3 regions of the Streptomyces sp. NPDC001373 genome follow, and region 2 is predicted to be linked to each of the others. Evidence: riboswitches for the same ligand, from Rfam matches in the RefSeq annotation. Region 2 holds a riboswitch; each other region holds the start of a gene.

Region 1 (5,997 bases), on a different contig from region 2:
ACGTCGCCGGTGAGCGGGGTCAGCAGCACCCCGTTGCGGTAGTGGCCGGTGGCCAGGTGCAGCCCGGGCAGGTCGCTGGGGCCCAGCAGCGGCGCGTTGTCGGGGGTGCACGGGCGCAGCCCGGCCCGGGTCTCGGTCAGGGGGAGCTCGGTGATGCCCGGGACCAGTTCGTGGGCGTCGCGCAGCAGCTCGTAGACCCCGCCGGCGGTGACGGTGGTGTCCCAGCCGAGTTCCTCGCTGGTGGCCCCGACGACGAGCTCGCCGTTCTCGCGCGGGACCAGGTAGACGTGGCTGCCGCGCACCACGGCCCGTACCGTCCGGGACAGGAACGGAGCGTAGGCGGGCGGCACGGCCAGCCGCAGGACCTGCCCCTTGACCGGCCGTACGGGGGGCAGCACCTGCTCCGGTACGCCCTCCAGCCGGCCGCTGAGCGAGCCGGCGGCCAGGACCACCTGGTCGGCGCGCAGCCCGGTGCCGTCGTCGAGCAGCGCTCCCGAGGCCCGGTCGGCGGTGACGAGCAGCCTGCGGGCGGCCGCCCGGTGGATCTCCACCCCGGCCCGCTCGCAGGCGGCCAGCAGTGCGGCGGCGAGCCGGCGCGGGTCCACCTGGTGGTCCCCGTCGACGCGCAGCCCGCCGCGCACCCCGGGGGCCAGCATCGGCTCCAGGCGGCGGCACTCGCGGCCGGTGAGCCACTCGGACTCCAGGCCGCAGCGGCGCTGGAGGGCGTGCAGTTCCCGCAGGTGGAGGCGGTCGTCGGCGTCGAGGGCGACGGCCAGGGTGCCGCAGGCGCGGTAGCCGAGGTCCATGCCGCCGCTGGCCTCGGTGAGCTCGGCGGCGAACTGCGGGTAGCGGGTAGCGGAGGCGAGGTTGAGCCCCAGCAGGGTCTCCTCGCCGTAGTGCAGTTCGGTGACGGCGGCGAGCATGCCGGCCGCGACCCGGGCGGCGCCGCCGCCGGGGTCGGGGTCGGCGAGCGCGGTGCGCAGGCCGCTGCGGGCCGCCCGCCAGGCGGTGACCAGGCCGATGATCCCGCCACCGATGACGAGGACGTCGCAGCCCCGGTGGTCGGATCCCTTGTCGGATGCGTGCATGGGCGTCCAGCCCCTCCCTTCGCCGGCATGACCCGGATCAGGTTCGTACGGTCGGAGGCCGGCCAGCCTCCCTCTCAGCCCGGTGCGCCCGGACTCCCGCGATAGGTACGGTGGCCAGCGTAACCCCGGGGCCGGTGGCGGGTAAGGCTGCCTCCCTGTGGCACCCCGCCCCCCGTTTCCTGACGGGCCGTCAGGTGGCTAGGCTGGCCGTGTGAGTGAGCAGACGGAACAGACGAAGCCCGGTGTCGTGATCGTCGGCGCCGGAATGGCCGGCGTGCAGACCGCGGTGGCCCTGCGGGAACAGGGCTGGACCGGCCCCGTGACCCTGCTGGGCGCCGAACCCCACCAGCCCTACGACCGCCCGCCGCTTTCCAAGGCGGTGCTGCTCGGCAAGGCCGAGGACTCGGCCTTCGACGTCGACTTCGAGGGCCTCGGCATCGCACTCCGCCTGGGCGTCGAGGTCACCGGCCTGCGCGCCGCCGACCACGAGCTGGACACCGAGACCGGCCCGGTCCCGTACGAGGTCCTCGTCCTGGCCACCGGAGCCACGCCCCTGACCCTGCCCGGCACCGACGGCGTCCCCGGCGTCCACCTGCTGCGCACCCTCGACGACGCCGCCCGGCTGCGCCCGGTCCTGGCCGCCGCCCCCGACACCGTCGTGGTCGGGGCCGGCTGGATCGGTGCCGAGTTCGCCACCGCCGCCCGCGAGGCCGGCTGCGCCGTCACCGTGGTCGAGGCGGCCGACCGGGTCCTCGCCGGGGCCCTGCCCGCCGAGGTCGCCGCCCCCATGGCCCGCTGGTACGCCGGAGCCGGCGCCACCCTGCTCACCGGCGCCCGGGTGGCCGGGATCGAGGAGGGCCGGGTGCTCCTCGCGGACGGCCGCGAGCTGCCCGCCGGGGCCGTCGTCGTCGGCGTCGGCGCCCGGCCCGCCACCGAATGGCTGGACGGCAGCGGCGTCGAGCGGGGCCCCGACGGCTCCGTCACCGCCGACGCCCACCTGCGCACCTCCCTGCCCGGGGTGTACGCCGTCGGCGACTGCTCCTCCTTCCCGTCGGCCCGCTACGGGACCCGGCTGCTGGTCCACCACTGGGACAACGCCCTCCAGGGCCCGCGCACGGTGGCGGCGAACATCGTCGCGGGGGAGGCCGTACAGGCCTACGACCCCGTGCCCTACTTCTGGTCCGAGCAGTTCGGCCGCTTCGTGCAGTACGCCGGCCACCACGGCGGCGCCGACACCCTGCTGTGGCGCGGCGACCCGGACGGCGACACCTGGTCGGTGTGCTGGCTGCGCGGGAACGCCCTCGTCGCGGTCCTGGCCGTCGGCCGCCCCCGGGACCTGGCCCAGGGGCGGAAGCTGATCGAGTCGGGCGCCCCCGTGGATCCGGCCAGGGTCGCCGACCCGGGCGTACCGCTGAAGTCGGCCGCCGTCTGACACGGTCCCGGAGCCCGGCCCGCGGCTCCGCGGCCGGGGCCGTAACCGGACGCGGACCCCGATCCGGGCGGATCCCCGCCTACGCGGACGGACCCGGACGGACGGGGCCGGGTACCGGGTGCCCCGCCGAGGTGGCAGGCTTGTCCCCGTGACCGAGATTGACGCAAAGATCGATGCCCTCGTCCCCTCCTGGCTGTACCTCCCCGACATCGCGGAGATGCTCGACATCGAGGTGACCCGGGTCCGCCAGATGGTCAAGGAAGGGCAGCTGATCGCCGTACGCCGGGGCGAGAACCGCGCCCTGCAGGTTCCGGCCCAGTTCATCGACGGCGACAAGGTCGTCAAGGGACTCGTCGGCCTGCTGACGGTGCTGCGCGACGACCGCTTCTCCGACGAGGAGATGCTGGAGTGGCTCTTCACCGAGGATCCGACCCTGCCCGGCACCCCCGTGCAGGCGCTGCGCGAGAATCGCGGCACGGAGGTGAAGCGCCGCGCCCAGGCGCTCGCCCTCTGACCGGCTGATCCACGGGTGTGCGGGCCGGCGGGGTAGCCTCGGCCCGCCCGCACACCGCCACCACCAGGGGGGTACTCCCATGCAGCAGCTGTCCGACGCCCGGCTCTACCTGTGCACGGACGCCCGAAAGCGGCAGGGAGACCTCCCCGAGTTCCTCGACGCCGTCCTGGCCGGCGGGGTGGACGTCGTCCAGCTCCGCGACAAGGGCATGGAGGCCGGCGAGGAACTCGAACACCTCCGGGTCTTCGCCGAGGCCGCCCGCCGGCACGGCAAGCTCCTCGCGGTCAACGACCGCGCCGACGTCGCGCACGCCATCGGCTCCGACGTCCTGCACCTGGGCCAGGGCGACATCCCCGTCCCCGCCGCCCGCGCGATCCTCGGCCGGGACGTCCTGATCGGGCGCTCCTGCCACTCCGCGTCCGAGGTCGACGCCGCCGTCGCCGAACCCGGCGTGGACTACTTCTGCACCGGCCCCTGCTGGCCCACCCCCACCAAGCCCGGCCGCCACGCCCCCGGCCTGGACCTCGTCCGCCACGCGGCCTCCCTGGACCAGGCCCGCCCCTGGTTCGCGATCGGCGGCATCGACGCCGCCAACCTGGACGAGGTCCTCGACGCCGGTGCCACCCGCGTCGTCGTCGTCCGCGCCATCACCGAGGCCTCCGACCCCGGTGCCGCCGCCGCCGAGCTGGCCAAGCGCGTCCGCGCCCGCCTCGCCTGAGGCCCCGGACCCGTTCCGCCCCGCCCGGACCCGCCCCGCCCGGACCCGTTCCGCCCCGCCCGGACCCGTTCCGCCCGGACCCGACCCGGCCCGGGCGGCGGCCCCCTCGCACCGTGCTCGCACCCCGCTCGCGCGGACCTCGTGCCCGGCCGGAGCCCGCGCCGGGGTGTCCAAAAATCCGTCCAATGGGTGGACAGCGCTTCGGCGTCCGCCGGGGCGCGTCTAACCTGCCCGTATGGCCCTTGGTACCGCTTCCACCTGGTCGGACCGCGCACACACGGTCCGCGACCTCCTCGCGTCCGGAGCCTCGTATTCCTTCGAGTTCTGGGCTCCCAAGACCGAGAAGGGCGAGCGCAACCTCTGGAACGCGCTCCGCCGGATCGAGGCGGTCTCCCCGAGCTTCGTCTCCGTCACGTACGGGGCCGGAGGCTCGACCCGGGGCGGCACCGTCCGCGCCACCGAGCAGATCGCCGCCGACACCACCCTGACCCCCGTCGCGCACCTCACCGCCGTAGACCACTCCGTCGCCGAGCTGCGCCACGTGATCGGCCAGTTCGCCGACGCCGGCATCCGCAACATGCTCGCGCTGCGCGGGGACCCGCCGGGCGACCCCATGGGCCCCTGGGTCAAGCACCCCGAGGGTGTGGACTACGCGGCCGACCTCGTGCGCCTGCTCAAGGAGTCCGGCGACTTCTGCGTCGGCGTCGCCGCCTTCCCCGAGATGCATCCGCGCTCGGAGGACTGGGACACGGACATCCGACACTTCGTGGACAAGTGCCGTGCGGGTGCGGACTACGCCATCACCCAGATGTTCTTCGATCCGGAGAATTATCTGCGGCTGCGCGACAGCGCCCGGAAGGCGGGCTGCGAGACCCCGATCATCCCCGAGGTCATGCCCGTTGTGGGCATCAAGCAGCTCGACCGGCTGCCCCAGCTGAGCAACGCGGCCTTCCCGGACGCCGTGAAAGACCGCATGCTCGCCGTCAAGGACGATCCGGCCGCTGTACGCTCCATTGGCATCGAGTTCGCCACGGAGTTCTGCGCGCGGCTGCTGTCCGAAGGTGTACCCGGACTGCACTTCATCACGCTGAACAATTCCACGGCGACCCTCGAGATCTACGAGAACCTGGGCCTGCACCAGCGGGCCTGATCGGCCGTCTCCCGTTTCCCGCGCGGTACGGCCGTACCGAGAGGGGCCTTGCATGGGAATGACGGTCCTCTACATCGCGTTCGGTTTCGTCGCGTTGTGGCTGCTTGCCGAGGTCCTGATGCAGTACAAGGCCCGGCTGCGCTGGCGCCTGCTCGCCTTCGCCGGGTTCCTCGGCGTCGTGGCCGGGGTCGTGCTGCCGTCGGTACTGGTCATCGCCGTCGGCGCTCTCGCCTTCGCCGTCGGCCAGACCCTGGTGACGCTCTCCTTCCGCAAGGGCTTCGTCGCCGGCTGGGCCCTGCGCAGGGGCAGGGGTGCCGAGCCCGCACGACCGGAGGGCAAGACCAGACGCCGCCGCTCCGGGGGCGCCGCGCCGCGTCCCGAACCCGCGCTGGAGGTGACCGGGCTGGAGTACGGCTCCCCGGGCCCCGCCTCCCCCCGCGACGACACCGCCGGCCGGGACGACCAGGACGACCGCGACGTCTTCACCCCGCAGCCGGTGCCCGAGGAGACCGGCTCGTACGGCATACAGAGCTTCGCCCCCCAGCAGCCGGACGCCACCGCCGCCTTCGCCTCGCCGTTCGCCGCGGACGGGCAGGACGGCGGACAGCAGGCCGCCTACCACGACGGCGGGCAGGGCCAGGGCGGATACGACTACACCGGCGGCTACCCGGCGGGCGGACAGCAGGTCTACGCCGCCTACTCGGACCCGTACATCGGCACCGGCGGCGCGGTCGCCCCGGGGCAGACGTACGACTACCCGCAGTACACCGACCCGGCGCAGCAGCAGTACTCCATGGACACCCCGCCCGGCGGGGTCTGGGTCCCGCAGCAGCGCGCCACAGACGCGGCCCCGCAGCCCTACCCGGAGCAGGACCCGCAGCAGCAGCCGCCGCAGGGGTACCCGTACCAGGGCAACGGCGAGTACGGGCAGTACCGCTACTGACGTGGAACGGGGGGGGGGGGGGGGGCGGCGCCCCCCGCCCCCCCCCCCCCCCACCCCGGGGAGCAAGGGCGCCCCGCCGGGCGCGCCCCCCGCGGCTACGGCCGGCCCGCCGGGGGGCCCCCGGCCCCGGGGCGGGGGGGGCGGCCGCGCCC
Region 2 (5,997 bases):
GCAGTTCCCAGACGGCGGAGGTCTGGGTGACGGTCACGTCGTCGAGGACGCCGAGCGATCCGATGATCACGCCCGCGAGCAGCAGACCGCTCATGTCGATGTTCGGATAGAGCCCGTGGATCAGCCCGGTGTTGTCGTCCGTGTTCCCGCTCAGGAACGCCCAGCCGATGAACAGCGAACCCAGCAGCCCGATCAGCAGCAGCGAGACCAGGGTGCCGAGGACGGCGACCGAGGTGCGGGCGGTGAGCCCGTGGCACATGTAGAGGGCGATCAGCATGATCGCGCTGGCGCCGACGACCGCGACGAGCAGGGGGTTCGAGCCCTGGAGGATCGCCGGGAGGATGAAGAGGGTCAGCACCCCGAAGCTCACGACGAGCGCGATGAGCGCGAACAGTCCGCGCATCCGGCCGACGACGACCACCGCCACCGCGAAGACGGCCGCGAGCAGGATCATCGGGAACTTGCGGTTCAGGTCGATCACGGAGTACTGGAGGTCGCGCGGCGCGTTCGGCGCGTAGGCGACGACCACCTCCTGGCCCATCTCCAGCTGCCGTGGCGCACCGGGCTGGACGATCTCGAAGAAGACGCGTCCCTTGTCCGGCCCGGTGCCGACCTCGACGGTGGCCCTCTTGCAGGCGCCGGGCTGTGCCTCGCGCCCCTCGGGGGCCGGGCCGTTGCCGGTTGACGGGACTTGCGAGGCGTTCACCGACTTGCAGTCGACGTCGGAGATCGCGACCACCTTCGCCTGCTGCGTCTGACGGTCGAAGCCCACCCCGGTGCGCTCGTGGCCGGGGGCGCCGCCGGGCCAGAGCACCACCAGGCCGGCGAAGACGGCGACGGCGAAGGGGATCAGCACGGCGGAGATCACCTTGCGCAGGTGCTTGGATCCCGGGGCAGCCGGCCCGTGCCCGTGCCCGTGGCCATGCCCATGGTCGTGTCCGCGCGCCTGCCCGTGATCCCGACCGTGTCCGTGCGCGTGCCCATCGGAGTGCCCGTGGCCGTGGGAAGGCTCCTGTGGGCCGTCGGCCGCGTGCCCGGGGGACGCATGTTCGTGGCCGGTGTGGCCCCAGGTTTCTGTGGGCTGGTTGGGGGGCTGCGGCGAGGTCGTCACCGGCAGATCATCGCAAGAGATGAGGGGGCCCACTGTTCAGCACGCCACAGATGACGCTAGCGTGGGGGCTACTTTGCACAACGCGGGAGCTCGGAGCACCGGGCTGAGAGGGCGCTGATCACCGTACGCGCAGCAGATTGCGTGCGGGAGGAGGCTGCGTCGACCGCCGAACCTGTTACCGGGTAATGCCGGCGTAGGGAGATCAGGTCTCATGACCATTCAGGACGCACGCACGCCTGCCGTCGACCAGGGCGCCGACGGCCAGACCGAGCGCCAGCCCGGCTGGCACAAGGGATACCTGGCGGGTTCCCGTCCGGACATCCGGGTGCCGGTCCGCCAGGTCCACCTCACCAACGGCAAGGACGTGACGCTCTACGACACGTCCGGTCCGTACACCGACCCGCAGATCGAGACCGACGTGCGCCGCGGCCTGCCGCCGCTGCGGGAGAACTGGATCATCGGCCGCGGTGACACCGAGGAGTACGCGGGCCGTCCCGTGCGCCCCGAGGACGACGGCATCAAGCACACCTCGCCCCGCGGTGGTCTCAAGAACCTCGACGCGGTCTTCCCCGGCCGCCCGCGCCTCCCGCGCCGGGGCCGCGGCGGCCAGGCCGTCACGCAGCTCGCGTATGCCCGCCGGGGCGAGATCACCCCGGAGATGGAGTACGTCGCGATCCGCGAGAACGTCTCCCCCGAGGTCGTCCGCGAGGAGATCGCCGCAGGCCGCGCGGTGCTCCCGGCCAACGTGAACCACCCGGAGATCGAGCCGATGATCATCGGCAAGCGGTTCCTGGTGAAGGTCAACGCCAACATCGGCAACTCGGCCGTCACCTCCTCCATCGAGGAGGAGGTCGACAAGATGACCTGGGCCACCCAGTGGGGCGCCGACACGGTCATGGACCTCTCGACCGGCCGCAACATCCACACCACGCGCGAGTGGGTCCTGCGCAACTCCCCCGTGCCGATCGGCACTGTGCCGCTCTACCAGGCGCTGGAGAAGGTCGACGGCCGTGCCGAGGACCTGACCTGGGAGATCTACAAGGACACCGTCATCGAGCAGGCCGAGCAGGGCGTCGACTACATGACGGTCCACGCCGGCGTGCTGCTGCCGTACGTGCCGCTGACGGCCCGCCGCAAGACCGGCATCGTCTCCCGCGGCGGCTCGATCATGGCCGCCTGGTGCCTGGCGCACCACAAGGAGAACTTCCTCTACACGAACTTCGAGGAGCTCTGCGAGATCCTCGCGGCGTACGACGTCACGTACTCGCTCGGCGACGGCCTGCGCCCCGGCTCCATCGCTGACGCCAACGACGCCGCGCAGTTCGCGGAGCTGAAGACGCTGGGCGAGCTGAACACGATCGCCAAGCGGCACAACGTGCAGACGATGATCGAGGGCCCGGGCCACGTCCCGATGCACAAGATCAAGGAGAACATCGACCTCCAGCAGGAGATCTGCGAGGAGGCGCCGTTCTACACGCTCGGCCCGCTGACCACGGACGTCGCGCCCGCGTACGACCACATCACCTCGGGTATCGGTGCCGCGATGATCGCCTGGTGGGGCACCGCGATGCTCTGCTACGTGACGCCCAAGGAGCACCTGGGCCTGCCCAACCGCGACGACGTGAAGACCGGCGTCATCACGTACAAGATCGCGGCCCACGCGGCGGACCTGGCCAAGGGCCACCCGGGTGCCCAGGAATGGGACGACGCCCTTTCGGACGCGCGGTTCGAGTTCCGCTGGGAGGACCAGTTCAACCTGGCCCTCGACCCCGACACGGCCCGCGAGTTCCACGACGAGACGCTCCCGGCCGAGCCGGCCAAGACCGCGCACTTCTGCTCCATGTGCGGTCCGAAGTTCTGCTCGATGAAGATCTCCCAGGACATCCGCCGTGAGCACGGCGGCGACCTGAAGGCGGAGGAGATCGAGGCGGGCATGGCGGAGAAGTCCGCCGAGTTCGCCGCCTCGGGCAACCGCGTCTACCTCCCGCTGGCGGACTGAGCCGACCGTACGGACCTGCCCGCGACCTCAGGGGGGAGTCGCGGGACGGTTCGGGCGACTGCCAGGAACGGGGTCTTGTGCTGGAGTGCGCTCCAGCCCCTAGAGTGCGGCCGCATGACCATGCGATACCGGAATCTGGGCGGGACCGGCATAGAGGTGAGTGCCCACTGCCTCGGCACGATGATGTTCGGGGCGGTGGGGAACCCGGATCACGCGGAGTGCGGGCGGATCATCCACGCCGCCCTCGACCAGGGCATCAACTTCGTGGACACAGCCGACATGTACTCGGCGGGCGAGTCCGAGGTGATCGTCGGCAGGGCGCTCAAGGGGCGGCGTGACGACGTGGTGCTCGCCACCAAGGTCCACTTCCAGATGGGAGAGGGCCGCAACCGCAGCGGGAACTCGCGGCGCTGGATCGTGCGGGCGGTCGAGGACAGCCTGCGGCGGCTGGACACCGACTGGATCGACCTGTACCAGGTGCATCGGCCCGACCACTCGACCGATGTAGAGGAGACGCTGTCCGTCCTGGGCGACCTCGTCAGGGCCGGGAAGATCAGGTCCTTCGGCTGCTCGGCCTTTCCCGCCGAGGAACTCGTCGAGGCCCATCACGTCGCCGAGCGCCGGGCCCTGCCCCGGTTCCGTACCGAGCAGCCGCCGTACTCGATCCTCGCGCGCGGCATCGAGGCCGACGTGCTGCCCGTCGCCCGGCGATACGGGATGGGCGTGCTGACCTGGAGCCCCCTCGCCTCGGGCTTCCTGAGCGGGAAGCAGCGGCTCGGCGGCCCGGTCGACCTGACCACCGGGCGGGCGAAGCTGAACCCGGCCCGCTTCGACCCGGCGATTCCGGGCAACGTGGCCAAGCTGGAGGCCGTGGAGAAGCTCGTGGCGATCGCCGACGACCTGGGTTGCACGTTGCCGGAGCTGGCCGTGGCGTTCCCCGTCGCCCATCCGGCGGTCACCTCGGTGATCATCGGGCCGCGCACGATGGACCAGTTCGAGTCCCTGGTGAAGGGGGCCGGGCTGGTCCTCGACGACGCGGTGCTCGACCGGATCGACGAGGTCGTGCCGCCGGGTGTGAACCTCTACCACCCGGACGGTGTCTGGCGCCCGCCGGCCCTCACGGATGCCACCCAGCGGCGGCGCCCGCTCGGTGACCGGGCCGCAGGCTGAGGCTGCCCCTCCGGCAGGACGGCCTCAGGCCCGGCGCTTGGCGCGGCGTTTCGCCGGGGGGCGGCTCCGGGTGGTGGCCGGAAGAGGGGTGGACGGACGTTTCACGTGAAACATCGCCGGTTCCAGCTTTCTCCGCGCGAAGTCCAGGTTCCCGGCGACCCGTTCCCGGTGCGCGTCGGGCAGCCTCCCCTCGCGCAGCAGGCGCTCGCAGCACTCCAGTGACTCGCGGTACTCGCCGACCCAGTAGGAGGCGATGGCGAGTTCGTCGAGCGCCCGCCACTCGTGCCAGGCGTGCTCCACGAAGAGGACGTCCTTCGGGTAGGGGATGCGGGCCGCCTCCTTGGCGAACACATAGGCCAGCGGCCACCGCTCCTCCACGCGGCAGAGACCCGCGAGGTCCCCGATCGCCTCGGCGCGCGAGGGCCTGCTCTCGAAGGCGCGGAGGTAGCGGTCCATCACCTCGGCCGCGGGCCGGCCCAGGCCCGCAGCGGCCCGTGCGGCGTAGACCCGGGCGAGGTACGTCTCCTCGTGGAAGCCGACCATGGCCGCCCGGCGGTCGTAGGCGGCGAGGGATTTCTCCTGCTCGCCCGCGTCCCGCCAGCTCTGACCGAGGTAGAACATGTAGCGGGCGTTGTCGGGCTCCTTGGCCAGCCCCTCTTCGAGGAGGGCCGCATCGCGCAGGTACTTCTGCCGCTGGCCGCCCTCCCGGAGCCGGGCGCCCCCGCCGATGCTGAGGATGTGGGCGCCGTTGAGCGTGCCGAGGCTGTACTCGCCGCCGCAGTCGATGTACTCGTGGAGCACGCCGACGTACCGCCAGGGCAGGCGGGTGGAGACGAGCGCCGCCCGGTAGTGGACGATCGGCCCGTCGTGCAGGGCGATCCGGTACGCGTCGAGGGTCAGCTCCGGCATCCGGAACCCGGGGTCCACCTCCATCGCGTCGTCGGCGTCGATGAACAGCAGGTAGTCGGCACTGGCGCGGGCGAGTTCGATCGCCTCGGTCCGGCTGCCGTCGAATCCCTTCCAGGGGCGTTCGTGGAGGGTGCCGGGGAGGTCGCCGAAGCAGTCCCTGATGACGTCCTGGGTGCCGTCCGTCGAGCCGGTGTCCACGATCACCCACGTGTCGATCAGGGGACGTACCGAGTCGAGGCATTTCCGAATGGTGGGGGCCTCGTCCTTGACGATCATGTTCAGACAGACTTTTGGTCTCACGGGTCCCGTCCGCTGGTGTGGGCCGTGCGTTCTGGCGGCCGGCCGGGTCGGATGGATCGTCGGGGACTCTAGGGAGGGTGTGCCGGGCGTCGGCGGGCGGCGCGCCGGGAAAGCCCGAGTTGGCCCGATTGGGGCATTGGCTCAGGCGGTGTGGAAAGCCCGCCAGTCCGAGGGGGAGCGAGGCCAGGGCGCCTCCCACCAGCCAGGCCCTGCTCCGCGGAAGAGGGCCGAGGGGAGTCCCGTGGTCGTGGTGGCGCGGCAGGCCGGCCCGGCGGTGGCCGCGGCCGGCCCTGCGCTGGGCGTTGGCGAGGGCCACCGCAAGCGGAAGACGCACCACCACGGGGACGATGACGACGACCGGCCGGAGGCCCCTCGGGCCGACCGGGCCCCGCCGGCGGTGGCCAGGACGACGAGGGCTGCCGCGGCCTGCGGGGTCCGTGTCTCACATGCAACCTGGCGTGGCCTCCCGTTCCCGCCCCGGGGGCGGACATCAGGTAGGCGATCAGTC
Region 3 (5,997 bases), on a different contig from region 2:
GCAAGCGCGTACTCGAGGGAGTTGCCGATGGCCTCCAGCGGCGGCACCAGAAACGTTCCGCCTCCGGAGCCGCTCTCCTGGAGCGCCCGGTAGAACCCGAAGCCGTACCCGCCGGGCGCGTCCAGGGACCGCTCCACCAGCACGGCGAGCGGGGCCACGATCAGCAGCGCCACCGTCAGCAGCACCCCGCCCAGCAGCCCGCGCTGCGCCCAGCCGCGCGGCGGGTGCGCGGTGCGCGAGGGGTCGACGAGCCGCAGCGCCGTCTCCCGCCGGCGCACGGTCCAGGCGTGCACGCCGAGGATGATCCCGACGGCGGCGAACTGGACCAGCGTCAGCACGGCGGCCGTCGGCAGGTCCAGGAGCTGCGCCGTCTGCCGGTAGACCTCGACCTCCAGCGTGGCGTACGAGGGCCCGCCCAGGATCTGCACGACGCCGAAGGAGCTGAAGGTGAACAGGAACACCATCAGCGCGGCGGCGGCCACCGACGGCGAGAGCGCGGGCAGGGTCACCCGCCGCCAGGCCGTGAACCGCCCGGCGCCCAGTACCCGGGCCGCCTCCTCCTGGCGCGGGTCCAGCTGGGCCCACAGGCCGCCGACCGTACGCACGACGACGGCGTAGTTGAAGAAGACGTGGGCGAGCAGGATCGCCCAGACGGTGGTGTCCAGCCGGACGCCCCACACCTCGTCGAGGAGCCCGTTGCGCCCGACCAGTGCCAGGAAGGCCGTGCCGACGACGACGGTCGGCAGCACGAAGGGGACCGTGACCAGGGCACGCAGCAGCTGTTTGCCGGGAAAGGAGAACCGCGCGAACACGTACGCGCCCGGGAGCGCGACGATCAGGGTGAGCACCGTCGAGGCGAGCGCCTGCCAGGTGGTGAACCAGAGCACGCCGGCGATGTCGGGCTGGGAGAGCACCTCGCCGATCCGGCCGAACTGCCAGCCCCCGTCCGTCCTGAACCCGCGGCCGACGATCGCTGCGACGGGGTAGGCGAAGAACAGCCCGAAGAAGGCGAGCGGCACGGCCATCAGGGCCAGTCTGACGGCCGTGGCCCGCCCGCCCTCCTTCGGGGAGCCGTCGCGGACTACTTCACGACGATCGAGGACCATGCCTTGACCCACTGGTCACGGTTCTTCGCGATGGTCTCGGGGGCCACGTTCTCCGGCTTCTCGACCACCACGCCGTGCTTGGTGAACGCCTCCGGCAGCTTCGCGTCCTTGACCACCGGGTTCACGAACATCTGGAGCGGCATGTCCTCCTGGAACTTCTTGCCGATCAGGAAGTCGATGAGTGCCTTGCCGCCCTCCTCGTTCTTCGCGCCCTTCAGCAGGCCCGCGAACTCGACCTGGCGGAAGCAGGTGCCGGTGGCCACGCCCGTCGGGGCCTCGGCCGGCTGGGGGTCGCCGTAGAGGACCTCGACCGGCGGGCTGGAGGCGTAGGAGACGACCAGCGGGCGGTCGCCCTTGGCCTTCTTGCCGCCGGCGGAGCCGGAGAACCGCTCGTTGTAGGCCTGCTCCCAGCCGTCGACGACCTCGACGCCGTTGGCCTTCAGCTTGCTCCAGTAGTCCTTCCAGCCGTCCTCGCCGTACTTGCCGACGGAGGCGAGCAGGAAGCCGAGGCCGGGCGAGGAGGTGGCGGCGTTCTCGGTGACCAGCAGGTTCTTGTACTCCGGCTTGACCAGGTCGTCCAGCGTCTGCGGCGGGGCGATCTTCTTGTCGGCGAAGTAGGCCTTGTCGTAGTTGACACAGATGTCGCCGGAGTCGACGGGGGTGACCCGGTGCTGCTTGTCGAGCACGTACTCGGGCTTGACCCCGTCCAGGCCCTTGGCCTCGTACGGGGTGAAGATCCCGTTGTCGAGGGCGCGCGAGAGAAGGGTGTTGTCCACGCCGAAGAAGACGTCGCCGCGCGGGGAGCCCTTGGTGAGGATCTCCTGGTTCAGGGCGGCGCCGGCGTCCCCGGACTTCAGCACCTTGACGGTGTAGCCGCTCTGCTGCTCGAACTCCTTCAGGACCGCTTCGGACACGTTGAAGGAGTCGTGGGAGACGAGCGTGATCGTCTTGGACTTCGGGGCCCCGCTCGCGGCCGCCCCCTCCTCGTTCTTGGCGCCGCCGCCGCACGCGGCGAGCGTGCCAACACCGAGGGCCGCGGCCAGCGCCGCACCCGCGATCTTCTTGGTGGTGCTCACGGTTGATTCCTCCTGGGTATGACCAGGAGAAGACGCGGCCCTGCCCGGGCGCTCGGATGGAGCGGGCACCCGGGCAGGGCGCAACAGCTTGAGGTGGTGACCGAACTTCCTACCCAGAATGACCTGGGCGAGGTTCAGAGGGTCTGCGGCCACGGTGCTTGATCCGAAAACGTGTTGCCGCACTCTCAGCGCTGTGGCGCTCCCCTGTCGGAATATGCAGATGTACGCGGGCCAGACTACCGCTCGCTCGCCGCGAGCTGCCCGCACGCTCCGTCGATCTCCTGGCCACGGGTGTCCCGTACGGTCACGGGCACGCCGTGGCGGGCGATGGCCTCGACGAAGGCCTTCTCGTCCTCGGGGCGCGAGGCGGTCCACTTCGAGCCGGGCGTCGGGTTCAGCGGGATCAGGTTGACGTGCACGCGCTTGCCCTTGAGCAGGCGGCCGAGGAGGTCGCCGCGCCAGGCCTGGTCGTTGATGTCGCGGATCAGGGCGTACTCGATGGAGACCCGGCGGCCGGACTTCTCGGCGTACTCCCAGGCCGCGTCGAGGACCTCGCGGACCTTCCAGCGGGTGTTCACGGGAACGAGGGTGTCGCGCAGCTCGTCGTCCGGGGCGTGCAGGGAGACGGCGAGGCGGCACTTGAAGCCCTCGTCGGCGAACCGCAGCATGGCCGGGACCAGGCCGACGGTGGAGACGGTGATGCCGCGCTGCGACAGGCCCAGGCCGTCGGGCTCAGGGTCGGTGAGGCGGCGGATGGCGCCGACGACGCGGTTGTAGTTGGCGAGCGGCTCGCCCATGCCCATGAAGACGATGTTGGACAGGCGGGCCGGGCCGCCGGGGACCTCGCCGTCGCGCAGGGCGCGCATGCCGTCGACGATCTGGTGCACGATCTCGGCGGTGGACAGGTTGCGGTCGAGGCCGGCCTGGCCGGTGGCGCAGAACGGGCAGTTCATCCCGCAGCCGGCCTGCGAGGAGATGCACATGGTGACCCGGTCGGGGTAGCGCATCAGGACGGACTCCACGAGGGTGCCGTCGTGCAGCTTCCAGAGGGTCTTGCGGGTGGTGTCGTCGTCGCAGCTGATGTGCCGGATGACGTTCATCAGCTCGGGCAGCAGCTCCTGCTGGAGCTTCTCGCGCGAGGCCGCCGGGATGTCGGTCCACTCCGCCGGGTCGTGGGCGTAGCGGGCGAAGTAGTGCTGGGAGAGCTGCTTGGCCCGGAACGGCTTCTCGCCGATGGCGGCCACCGCTTCGCGGCGCTCGGCGGGGGTGAGGTCGGCGAGGTGCCGGGGCGGCTTCTTGGCCCCTCGCGGGGCGACGAAGGTGAGCTCACCCGGAGCGGGACGGGGGGCCATGCGGTACTCCTCGGTACGACGGGGTGGGGGTCACCCCGCGCATGCAGGGCCGGTCCGCGGCGTCTGGGCCGCCGGACGGAAAGAGCGCGCCGCGTGGAACACGGCGCGCCCTCCAGGATAACCCGGCCCGGACCCGTCAGCCGGTGCCGACGAAGGCGGCCAGCAGCAGCCAGACGACCGGGGCCGTCGGCAGCAGGGAGTCGAGGCGGTCCATGATGCCCCCGTGGCCCGGGAGCAGCGTGCCCATGTCCTTGATGCCCAGGTCGCGCTTGATCATCGACTCGCCGAGGTCGCCCAGGGTCGCGCTGACGGCGACGGCCAGGCCCAGCAGCAGGCCCTGCCACCAGGAACCCCCGTCGATCAGGAACTCCATGCACAGCGCGCCGGCCGCCATCGCGAAGGCCACCGCTCCGAGGAGTCCCTCGCGGGTCTTCCCGGGGCTGATGCGCGGCGCGAGCTTGTGCTTGCCGAAGCGCCAGCCGACGGCGTACGCCCCGGTGTCGCTGACGACGGTCAGCAGCAGGAAGGTCACCACCCGCTGCGGGCCGTCCTCGGCCGTGAGGAGCATCGCGACGAAGGTCGCCAGGAAGGGCACGTAGAACGCCGCGAAGACGCCCGCGGTGACGTCCTTGAGGTAGTCCTCGGGCGGTTCCGTCATCCGCCAGACGAGCACCGCCAGCGCGGTCAGCGCCATGGCGACCCAGGCGCCCTCGGCCCCGCGGACGTAGCCGGCGATGACCATCGCCGCGCCGCCGACCGCGAGCGGGACCAGTGGCGCCTTGATGCCCTTCTTCTCCTGCAGCCGGGAGGTGAGCTCCCACAGGCCGACGACGACCGCGACGACGATCACGCCGACGAAGACCGCCTTGACGATGAACAGCGAAGCGAAGATCACCGCGCCGAGGCCGACGCCGACCCCTATGGCGGCACGCAGATCCCGCCCGGCGCGCTTCTTCTGCGGCGGGGGCGAGGCGTCCTGCGGTGCCTGGGAAGGCGGTGGCGGGGGGCTGGGCATGGGCTCCTGCAACGGCATCTCGGTACGGAGCGGGGGGCCGCCGGCGAAGGCGGCCCCCCGATCGCGTGCTTCCCGGTCGTCGAACGCACGGCCGGCGGCATCGGGCACGATGGGCATGGGCGCAGTCTGCGGGCCCACCAGCGCATCGTATGCGGGACCCGCCGGTACCGGCTCAGCGGCCCAGGGAGAGTCGTTCATCAGACCTCGAGGAGCTCGGCTTCCTTGTGCTTGAGCAGCTCGTCCACCTGCGCGACGTACTTCGCGGTGGTGTCGTCGAGCTCCTTCTCGGCGCGGCGCACCTCGTCCTCGCCGGCCTCCTTGTCCTTGACCAGCTTGTCGAGGGCGTCCTTGGCCTTGCGGCGCACGGCGCGGATGGAGACGCGGGAGTCCTCGGCCTTGTTCTTGGCGACCTTGATGTACTCCTTGCGGCGGTCCTGCGTCAGCTCGGGGAAGGTCACCCGGATGATATTGCCGTCGTTGCTGGGATTGACGCCCAGGTCGGAGTCGCGGATCGCCTGCTCGATGTTGCGCAGGGCGCTCTTGTCGAAGGGGGTCACGACGGCCATGCGCGGCTCGGGCACCGAGAAGGAGGCGAGCTGGTTGATGGGCGTGATGGCGCCGTAGTAGTCCGCCACGATCTTGTTGAACATCGCCGGGTGCGCACGGCCCGTGCGAATCGCGGCGAAGTCCTCCTTGGCGACGACGACGGCCTTCTCCATCTTCTCCTCGGCTTCGAGGAGGATTTCTTCGATCACCACGTGCTCCTGCATGTCTTGAATGGATGGTTCGGGCGGGCGGGGCGGTACGGGCCGCCCGGACCGGGCCCGTGAAGGGCCCGGTGCGACGGGCTCAGACCCGGGTGCCCTGGTCGCTCACGAGCGTGCCGATCTTCTCACCCTTGACGGCACGGGCGATATTGCCTTCGGCGAGCAGTTCGAAGACGAGGATCGGCAGCCGGTTGTCGCGGCACAGCGTGATGGCGGTGGCGTCGGCGACCTTGAGGTCCCGGGACAGCACCTCGTTGTACTCCAGCGCGTCGAACTTCACCGCGTCGGGGTTGGTCTTCGGGTCGGAGTCGTAGACCCCGTCGACGCCGTTCTTGCCCATGAGGAGGGCCTCGGCGTCGATCTCCAGGGCGCGCTGGGCGGCCGTGGTGTCGGTGGAGAAGTACGGCATGCCCATACCGGCGCCGAAGATGACGACGCGGCCCTTCTCCAGGTGCCGGACGGCGCGCAGCGGGATGTACGGCTCCGCGACCTGGCCCATGGTGATGGCGGTCTGGACGCGGCTGTCGATGCCCTCCTTCTCCAGGAAGTCCTGGAGGGCGAGGCAGTTCATGACGGTGCCGAGCATGCCCATGTAGTCGGACCGGGCCCGGTCCATGCCGCGCTGCTGAAGTTCCGCGCCGCGGAAGAAGTTGCCGCCGCCGATGACGACCGCGATCTCGG

Evidence for each region. A riboswitch is a leader RNA that binds a small molecule or an ion and turns the genes downstream of it on or off. The one in region 2 is predicted to bind thiamine pyrophosphate.
Region 1: another riboswitch for thiamine pyrophosphate. It lies ahead of thiO (glycine oxidase ThiO); the one in region 2 lies ahead of thiC (phosphomethylpyrimidine synthase ThiC).
Region 3: another riboswitch for thiamine pyrophosphate. It lies ahead of ACFY15_RS00380 (thiamine ABC transporter substrate binding subunit); the one in region 2 lies ahead of thiC (phosphomethylpyrimidine synthase ThiC).

What each region holds. Positions count from the first base shown of each region.
Region 1 covers NZ_JBIAWQ010000004.1:319,394-325,390, reverse strand. The annotation lists gene thiO (glycine oxidase ThiO) at 1-1,088, opposite strand, end outside; TPP riboswitch at 1,086-1,198, opposite strand; gene ACFY15_RS12440 (NAD(P)/FAD-dependent oxidoreductase) at 1,300-2,520, shown strand; gene ACFY15_RS12435 (Rv2175c family DNA-binding protein) at 2,669-3,034, shown strand; gene thiE (thiamine phosphate synthase) at 3,114-3,752, shown strand; gene metF (methylenetetrahydrofolate reductase [NAD(P)H]) at 3,988-4,902, shown strand; gene ACFY15_RS12420 (hypothetical protein) at 4,955-5,845, shown strand.
Region 2 covers NZ_JBIAWQ010000002.1:107,089-113,085, reverse strand. The annotation lists gene ACFY15_RS05845 (YibE/F family protein) at 1-1,111, opposite strand, end outside; TPP riboswitch at 1,184-1,328, shown strand; gene thiC (phosphomethylpyrimidine synthase ThiC) at 1,323-3,110, shown strand; gene ACFY15_RS05835 (aldo/keto reductase) at 3,231-4,280, shown strand; gene ACFY15_RS05830 (glycosyltransferase) at 4,305-5,465, opposite strand; gene ACFY15_RS05825 (hypothetical protein) at 5,992-5,997, opposite strand, start outside.
Region 3 covers NZ_JBIAWQ010000001.1:92,293-98,289, forward strand. The annotation lists gene ACFY15_RS00375 (ABC transporter permease) at 1-1,025, opposite strand, end outside; gene ACFY15_RS00380 (thiamine ABC transporter substrate binding subunit) at 1,082-2,182, opposite strand; TPP riboswitch at 2,271-2,398, opposite strand; gene rlmN (23S rRNA (adenine(2503)-C(2))-methyltransferase RlmN) at 2,419-3,534, opposite strand; gene ACFY15_RS00390 (phosphatidate cytidylyltransferase) at 3,671-4,747, opposite strand; gene frr (ribosome recycling factor) at 4,747-5,304, opposite strand; gene pyrH (UMP kinase) at 5,399-5,997, opposite strand, start outside.